DNA from 2 places in the Halomonas sp. WWR20 genome. Region 1 is predicted to be linked to the other one. Evidence: predicted binding sites of a transcription regulator. Region 1 holds the regulator's gene; the other holds the start of a gene.
What was found. The regulator LexA, encoded in region 1, represses DNA repair genes until DNA is damaged. The targets are predictions, from matches to a motif close to TACTGTNTANNTANACAGTA.

Region 1 (4,420 bases):
TACCGATAGCGGGCGAGGCATTGTCGTCGATGTCGAGCACCGGCGCGAATGACAGATCGAGCCCACATGCGGCCATTTCCATGCCAAGCAGCCATCCTGCATCCTGAGCCAGGGCAAGCGCCTCTTCCGGCGATTCCCGGTGCAGTCCCCCGAAACGAGCTGCTGGCGGCAGGCGGGTCACACCCTCGCGCAGGCGTTGCACCCGACCGCCTTCCTGGTCGATTGCCAACAGGATATCGGGGCGAATTTCGCGTACCGCACGGCTCAACTCCTGCACCTGTTCTGCGCTTTGCGTGTTGCGTGCAAACAGGATGACGCCGCCGACTTCGGGACGCGCTAGCAAGTGCCGTTCGTCCTGCGTCAGGGTGGTGCCTTCCAGATCCAGCATCACCGGGCCGAGAGGTTGGGTCATCGTCACGTTCCTGGAAAATGAAAAGGGATTCTAATCGACCCGGCCGAGCCATCACAATGCACTATAGATGCAACCAGACAGGGGTTCCCGGCACGGCCCGTTCAAAGACGTCCATTAATGCCGCGTTACGCAGACGGATACAGCCATGGGACGCAGCAACCCCCATCGGTTCGTCGGGGGGAGTGCCATGCAGGTAAATGTAGCGGCGCTGGCTGTCATTCTCGCCCCCACGATTCATACCGCGCTCCAGACCGCACAGCCACAGGATTCGCGTCAGGATCCAGTCCCGATGGGGATACTCCTGCGCCAGAGCGGTCGTGTAGATCTCTCCCGTGGGGCGACGTCCGCGAAATACACTATCCACGGGCTGGCCTGCCCCGATTGCCGCGCGGACATAATGCCAGCCTAGCGGAGTCTGTCCGCTGCCTTCGCGTTGTCCCACGCCTGCGGCACCCGTCGACACCGCATACTCTGCGCACACTTCACGTCCCCGCCATAGGCTGAGCCGCTGATGCGTGACATCGATTTCCAGCCACACGCCCCGCTCGGGAGGCAAATGCTGCAGACATGGTGTACGCATCGCTTAGCTTACCTGCTTGATTTCGGCATCCGGCAAGGGTGCGGTCATTCCCGCGACCACTACCGGGCGCAGACGGCGGATCAGTTCCCGCACGCTTACATGCTCGCCGAAATCTTTCTCGGCGATATCGCGTAAGGCATCCAGGCCGGAAAGCGTGAAGATTACCGACCCCAGCATGAAATGAAGCCGCCAGAAGCGCTCGGCATCCGGCAGATCCGGCGTCGCCCGACGTACCAGCGCTGCAAAGCGTGCGAAGACACTGCCGTAGTGCTCCTGGATGTAACGACGCAGATGACCTTGTGCCTGAGTATAGGCGAGCCCCAGCAGGCGCATGAAGGTTTTCAGACTGTTACGCTCGGCGGGCACTTCAAGCACGGTACGTGCCATGGTTTCCAGCAGGACCTCCAAGGGAATCACATCCGGGTAGCGGCTCTCGAGAGTATCCAGCGCGGCGTGGAAACGTTGGGTAAAGGGATCGAGATAGCGGGCGAAAACCGCCTGGATCAGGGACTTCTTGGAACCGAAATGATAATTTACCGCCGCCAGGTTCACCTTGGCCTTGCTAGTGATATTGCGCAGTGAAGTTTCGGCAAACCCGCGCTCGGCGAACAGCACTTCAGCGGTATCCAGAATGCGTGTCACGGTATCAGTTTGGGCCATGGGAATGCCTCGCTCCGGCCATAAACAGTTGTTTTAAACGCTATGATTCTACGCGCACAACTTTTGACTCACAATGGCAACGATTAAACGTTCCATGCCTGCCGGCACGACCGCTTTGACGGAAGAAGTTGCAGACACCGAAATACTGGATACAATCACATACTGTACAGCCGAACACTTCCAGCCCAACACAACTCCGCGGAGGTTGCATGTCCCGCCCGCTCACGCCTCGCCAGCAGAACGTCTACGATTTCATCGTCAAAACGATAAACGAATTCGGCTATCCTCCGACGCGGGCTGAAATTGCGCGAGCCTTGGGATTCCGCTCTCCCAACGCCGCGGAAGAACATCTGCGGGCGCTCGACCGCAAGGGCGTGATTCGCATGATTCCCGGCACTTCGCGGGGTATTCGCCTAGCGGCCACGGAGCTCGACACATCCGCCCCCACCAATGATCAGGGACTTCCCATTATCGGTGAGGTAGCCGCCGGGAGCCCGATTCTCGCTGCCGCTCACATCGACCGTCACTGCCCGTTGCCGCCCGATTATTTCACGCCGCGTGCCGACTACCTCTTGCGGGTGCGCGGACTGTCGATGAAGGATATCGGCATTTTCGACGGCGACCTGCTTGCCGTGCACCGCACTCAGCGTGTGCAGAATGGCCAGATCGTGGTGGCACGACTCGAGGACGAGGTGACGGTAAAACGCTTCAAGCGCGAGGGACACCAGGTCTGGCTGCTGGCGGAGAACTCCGATTTCGCCCCGATCGAAGTCGATCTGCGTCATCAGCCTCTGGAAATCGAAGGTCTAGGGGTCGGTGTGATCCGCGGCGGCGACGGTAGCGGTCTGCACTGACCTTGGCACGATGCGCAAGATTCTCCATGCCGACTGCGACTGCTTTTATGCGGCAGTGGAAATGCGTGACGCTCCGCACCTGAGCGGGGTTCCTCTGGCTATCGGGGCCAGCCCCGCGCAACGCGGTGTAGTGGCGACCTGCAACTACCCTGCCCGTGCGTTCGGCATTCATTCTGCGATGCCCACGGCAAGGGCACTGCGGCTATGCCCCGAGTTGACCCTCCTGCCACCAGACTTCGATAAATATCGCCAGGTATCGGCTCAGATCCAGAGTATTTTTCATCAGCTTACGCCCTGGGTCGAACCGCTTTCGCTGGATGAAGCCTATCTCGACGTTTCCGAAGTCACCGGCTGGCATGGCAGCGGGACCTGGATGGCCCGTTGGCTGAAACAGGAGGTTCTCTCGCGCACCGGTATTACCGTTTCCGTCGGTGTCGCCCCCAACAAGTTTCTTGCCAAGATCGCCAGCGATTGGGAAAAACCCGACGGGCTGTTCGTGATTACACCCGATGCCATGGAGGATTTCGTCAGCCGGCTCGAAGTCAAACGACTGCATGGTGTCGGTCCTGCGACGGCGGCGAAACTCGAAGGCATGGGGATACGCACCTGTACGGACCTGCGCCACCGATCTCTGGCGGCACTGACGGAGCGTTTTGGCAAGTTCGGCTATCGGCTTTTCGACCTGGCGCGAGGAGTCGATGATCGTCCCGTCAAGGTGGAGCGTGAACGCAAATCGGTCAGCGCGGAAACCACCTTCCACCAGGACCTTCCCGACCTGAATGCCTGTCGAGACGCCTTATCGTCTCTCATCGAGCGACTGAACGCGCGCCTGCAACGTCACGGCAATCCGGCCATTCACAAGCTGTTCGTCAAGATCCGTTTCGATAACTTCAGTAGCACTACGCTGGAAAGCAGCGGAGCTCTCCCCGAGCCCGAGAGATATTGGACGTTGCTGGAGAATGCCTGGCAGCGCGGTGCACGTCCCGTGCGACTGCTCGGGGTCGGTGTCAGGCTGGTGCAGGAAGACGCTACGCGACAGTTGGGTCTATTCGACTGAACTGGCCGAAATCAGGCCGAGGGATCACTTGGTATCGAGATAGCGATGGGCATCGAAAGTACGGACCCAATCCGGATGATAGGCGGCCATGATGCTGAGCAACATGCCGCTGATAAACGCCTCGGAAGGCAGCAGCATGGGCAGGAACAGTGCATATTCTCGCACTTGGCTATGCACTGTCGGATCATGGCTGCCAAGCCATGCAAAGACTATGACGCCAATCCCGGTACCCAGTAAGGAGAGCGCGGCGCCGAAAAAACCGCAAAGGAAAATGTAGATGAAATAATTGTTCGGCAGGAAGCGATCGACACCGCGCCATATACCATGTGCGATCAATACCGGTATCACTGCGGTGACCACATAGTTGACCCCCAGCAACGACCATTCGACCTTCCCCACCAGCACCATGCCGACGTTGATGGCTGCAAGCGAGAGTAATGCCAGAGGCGCGCCGAAGACCAAGGTCAGCAGTGTGGAAAGCATTAAGTGCAGGGTCAGCCAATCCACCGCCTGGGCACGTAACTGCCAGAGCAGCAAGGCGCAAACCGTGGCGCCCAACAGCCGATGCTGCAGTCCCCGCTGTTGTACCAAGGTGCGCCACGGTGCCTGCCAACCCGCCAGCATCAGAGACGCGACGGCCAGCAGAGCCGCCAGCGCCAAGCTCCATGGCGCCAGCACGGTAGCCGAAAAAGACATGCATTACCTCGCTGCCATACCACTGTGGTTAACGCACGCCGCAAAGCCACCTATATCCAGCTACCTGCTGGCGCACTCACGTTACGTAACCACCTGAGCATCATGGCACTCAAGCAAAAACCACCGTTTTGTTGCCGTGGATCAGGACCCGGTCCTGCAAA
Region 2 (4,420 bases), on a different contig from region 1:
TCGGGGGTCGTGGTGCACCTGAAATCCGGCAAGAAGCTGCGTGCCGATGCCTTCCTGTGGGCCAATGGCCGTACCGGCAATACCGACGAGCTGGGACTGGACAATATCGGCCTGGAGCCCAATGGCCGAGGACAACTTCAAGTTGACGAACACTATCGTACCGCGACTCCCCATGTCTACGCGGTAGGGGATGTGATCGGATGGCCGAGCCTGGCGAGCGCCGCCTACGATCAGGGGCGGAATGCCAGCAATGAGTTGCTTGATGAGGAGTTCCGCTTCGTAAACAACATCCCCACCGGGATCTACACCATTCCCGAGATCAGTTCGGTCGGCAAGAACGAGGCAGAGCTCACGCAGGCCAGGGTTCCCTACGAAGTCGCGCGAGCCTTCTTCAAGGACACTGCGCGTGCCCAGATCACTGGCGATACCGTGGGGATGCTGAAGATCCTCTTTCACCGAGACAGCCTGGAAATCCTGGGTATCCATTGCTTCGGCGACCAGGCCTCGGAAATCGTGCACATCGGCCAGGCGGTAATGCTGCAGCAGGGCGAGGCCAACAGCCTGAAGTATTTCATCAATACGACGTTCAATTATCCCACCATGGCAGAAGCCTACCGGGTGGCGGCGCAGAATGGCCTCAATAGGCTTTTCTAATGGGTAAGGAGGCCTGGCCGATCAGTAATCGATGCCTCTTCGCGCCTGAACGCCGACGTTGAAGGCATGCTTGACCTCCTGCATCTCGGTGACGGTATCGGCCATGGCAATGAGCTCGCGGTGGGCGTTGCGCCCGGTGACGATCACCGTCTGCTCGGCGGGGCGATTGCGCAGGGCGAGCGCGACGGTGTCGATATTCAGGTAGCCGAACTTGAGCATGTAGGTGATCTCGTCGAGTACCACCAGATAGACGTCTTCATCGGCCAGTAGGCGTTCGGCCTGTTGCCATACGGCTTGGCAGGCGGCGGTGTCGGCCGCGCGATCCTGGGTGTCCCAGGTAAAGCCAGTGGCCATGATATGCACGTCGAGATTGGCATCGTCGATCAGCCGTTCGCGCTCGCCGCACTCCCAGAGCCCCTTGATGAACTGCACCACGCCCACCTTGTAGCCATAGCCCAAGGCGCGGGTCACGGTACCCCAGGCCGCAGTGGTCTTGCCCTTGCCGTTGCCGGTGAAGACCAGCAACTGACCGCGCTGCTCCTGGGCGGCGGCGACTTTCTCGTCGACGTGGGATTTTAGTTTCTGCATCGACTGCTTGTGGCGGCGGTCACGGTCGTCGTTCATCGAGGGCTCCTGAGGAAGTGGCGAAGTATGGCAAAGGGCCAGGCACAAGCCTATGCCAGCGCGTGCCATGAGTCACATCCCACTGAACAGATCGGCCTGGCGGTGCGGTGGGCGAAAGGCGCCGCAGTTCAACCCCATCTCGGCGCGCTGCCCCATCCCCAGACGACGGCTGGCCTTGGCAAAACGCTGGGCGAGTAGCTCGGCGAACACGCCCTGACCACGCATGCGCTGGCCGAAGCGGCCATCATTGTCTTGGCCGTCCCGACACTGACGTATCAGGCTCATAACCTTGGCGGCGCGTTGCGGATAATGCGTATTCAGCCAGTCTTCGAATAGCGGTGCGACTTCGTGAGGTAGGCGCAGTAGAACCCAGCCCGCCGTTAGCGCGCCATGATCGTGCGCGGCCTCCAGCAGCCGCTCCAGCTCGTGGTCGTTCAAACCGGGAATCACGGGCGCTATCAGTGCCCCGACGGGAATGCCAGCGGTGCTGAGTTCGCGCATGGTCCGAAGACGTGACGCGGGAGAGGCGGTGCGTGGCTCAAGGGTACGCTTCAACTCGGTATCCAGGCTGGTCAGGCTGATGAAGACCCGCACCAGGCGGTGCTTGGCCATTTCCACGAGCAGGTCGCGATCGCGCAGGATCAGCGCACTCTTGGTGACCAGCGTTACCGGATGGCGGCACTCCAGCAAGCATTCGAGCACGGCGCGAGTGGTTCTACGCTCGGCTTCCAACGGCTGATAGCAGTCGGTATTGCCGGAGAGATTGATCGGTCGGCAGACATAACCGGGCTTGCAGAACTCTTCGCGCAGTCGCTCGACCAAGCCGGTACGGGCAATCAGCCGTGTCTCGAAATCGAGCCCCGGCGACATGTCCCAGTAGGCGTGGCTGGGCCTGGCATAGCAGTAGATGCAGCCGTGCTCGCAGCCGCGATAGGGATTCAGCGAACGGTCGAAGCCCAGATCCGGCGAAGTATTCCACGACAGGGCGCTTTTCGCGGCTTCCGTGATGATCTGGGTTGCCAGGCGTGTCGGAGCGTCTTCCTGCCACCAGCCGTCGTCGACGCTCACGCTGATCGTAGGTGCGAAGCGATTATGCGGATCGAAGGTGGCGCCACGGCCTTTGCGGGCCATAGAGGGATGGCAGATGCTCATGAGACAGCCTTTTGGATACTGTTTATATAAACAGTATAGGCATGGCCTCGCTGCCAGCGCAACGCAGCCAAGAGCCGCGACATTTGCATGCTCGGAACGGCCCTACGATGTCGAATACCGCGTCGATCTCATGGGGACAATGATCGGGTCGATGCAACGACGGCTCAGGGCGTTCCCATAGCTCGAGTACCGGGGGCTCGACACAACGAAGTTCCACGTGACGAGATGGCAAACATCAGACGCCACGGCTGGCGAGCGAGCCGCGGCGACTGACATGGCGGGGAGTTACAGCGACAGGAACAGTCCGGCCAGAGCAGCACTCATCAGGTTGGAGAGCGTGCCCGCTGCCACGGCCTTAAGGCCCAGACGGGCGATTTCGCTGCGCCGATTGGGGGCCATCAGCCCCAGACCGCCCATCAGAATGGCGATGGATGACAGATTGGCGAAGCCGCACAATGCGAACACCACGATGGCATGCGCGTGGGGGCTCAAGGCTTCCGGAGCCGCGGCGAGGTCGGCAAAGGCAACGAACTCGTTGAGCACCAGTTTTTCGCCGAGGAAGCTGCCGGCCTGGATAGCCTCATGCCAAGGGACGCCGATGAGGAAGGCCAGCGGGGAGAACACATAGCCGAGAATCAATTCCAGCGTCAGGTCCTCAAAGCCGAACAGACCGCCGGCCCAGCCAAGCAGGTTATTGAACAACGCGATTAGCGCGATGAAGGCCAGCAGCATACCGCCGACGTTGATCGCCAACTGGACGCCTGAGGCGGCACCGCTGGCGGCAGCCTCGATGACGTTGGTGGGGCGTTCCTCAATGGGCGTTTCGACGGCTTCCTGGACACGTTGGGCGTGAGGTTGCGTTTCCGGCACGATGATCTTTGCCATCAGCAACCCTCCCGGCGCGGCCATGAACGAGGCCGCGAGCAGATACTGCAGCGGAATGCCCATGGCCGCATAGCCGCCCAGCACGCTGCCGGCGACGGAGGCCAGACCACCGACCATGATCGCGAACAGCTCGGAGCGGGTCATGTTGGCAATGAACGGGCGCACCACCAGGGGAGCTTCGGTCTGACCGACGAAAATGTTGGCGGCGGCCGACAACGATTCGGTGCGGCTGGTGCCGAGCAACTTCTGCAAGCCTCCCCCGATCAGATTGATCACCCAGCGCATGATGCCGAGATAGTAAAGCACGGCGATCAGCGACGAAAAGAACACGATGATCGGAAGGACGCGCAGGGCAAAGACGAAACCGCCGCCCCCGAACACCTCGAACATGGTATCGCTGACCAGCCCCCCGAACATGAAGTTCATGCCGGCATTGGCGCTGTCGATGACAGACTGCACCCCATTACTCAAGGTCTGCAGGCTGGCTTGGCCGAACGGGATATACAGCACGAACAGTGCCAATCCCGCCTGGATGAGCAGGGCGCCGAGGACGGTACGCAGTCGGATGGCGCGGCGGTTTTCCGACAGGGCGAGGGCGAGGAGAAGCACGACGGCGATGCCGACCAGTCCCATGAGTGTTTGCTGCATAGGGGAGCCTAAGGATTGTGGGATGAACATGGCAGTCAACGCCATCGGATCTCGCGACAGCGAATCGATAAGGTTCCGTGCCGCTGGGCGGGCATGATAACGCAGGGCACGGGGGCAGATGCCAGTTTCTCGGCGGATTGGCAGGACAATCGTCGGCTCAAGCGGAACCGGGGATCTGGTCGGATACGCCTGTTATCATAAGGGCCTAGCGGGACGGGGCATTTTCCTGCAGCACCATCTCGACGCGCCGGTTGGCGGCTCGGCCTTCGGGCGTCCCGTCATCCGCCAGGGGGCGCGTGTCGGCATAGCCGATCGCGCGCAGGCGCTTCACCGGGATCCCCTGATCGTGTACATAGCGCAACACGGCACTCGCGCGTGCACCGGACAATTCCCAGTTGGAGGGAAAGCGCGGCGTGTGGATGGGAACGCTGTCGGAGTGGCCTTCCACCGATATCAG

Region 2: a site for LexA is predicted at 2,447-2,466, ahead of ACW4DH_RS16475 (PA0069 family radical SAM protein). Genes of this name have one in related genera too.

Annotation. Positions count from the first base shown of each region.
Region 1 is NZ_JBTRHR010000001.1:204,074-208,493, forward strand. Features, by position in the region: gene nagZ (beta-N-acetylhexosaminidase) at 1-412, opposite strand, end outside; gene ACW4DH_RS00870 (L,D-transpeptidase family protein) at 474-992, opposite strand; gene ACW4DH_RS00875 (TetR/AcrR family transcriptional regulator) at 996-1,652, opposite strand; gene lexA (transcriptional repressor LexA) at 1,862-2,506, shown strand; gene dinB (DNA polymerase IV) at 2,517-3,563, shown strand; gene ACW4DH_RS00890 (energy-coupling factor ABC transporter permease) at 3,588-4,259, opposite strand; gene purU (formyltetrahydrofolate deformylase) at 4,369-4,420, opposite strand, start outside.
Region 2 is NZ_JBTRHR010000010.1:61,178-65,597, forward strand. Features, by position in the region: gene sthA (Si-specific NAD(P)(+) transhydrogenase) at 1-654, shown strand, start outside; gene cobO (cob(I)yrinic acid a,c-diamide adenosyltransferase) at 676-1,278, opposite strand; gene ACW4DH_RS16475 (PA0069 family radical SAM protein) at 1,351-2,430, opposite strand; gene ACW4DH_RS16480 (NupC/NupG family nucleoside CNT transporter) at 2,716-3,963, opposite strand; gene ACW4DH_RS16485 (OmpA/MotB family protein) at 4,169-4,420, opposite strand, start outside.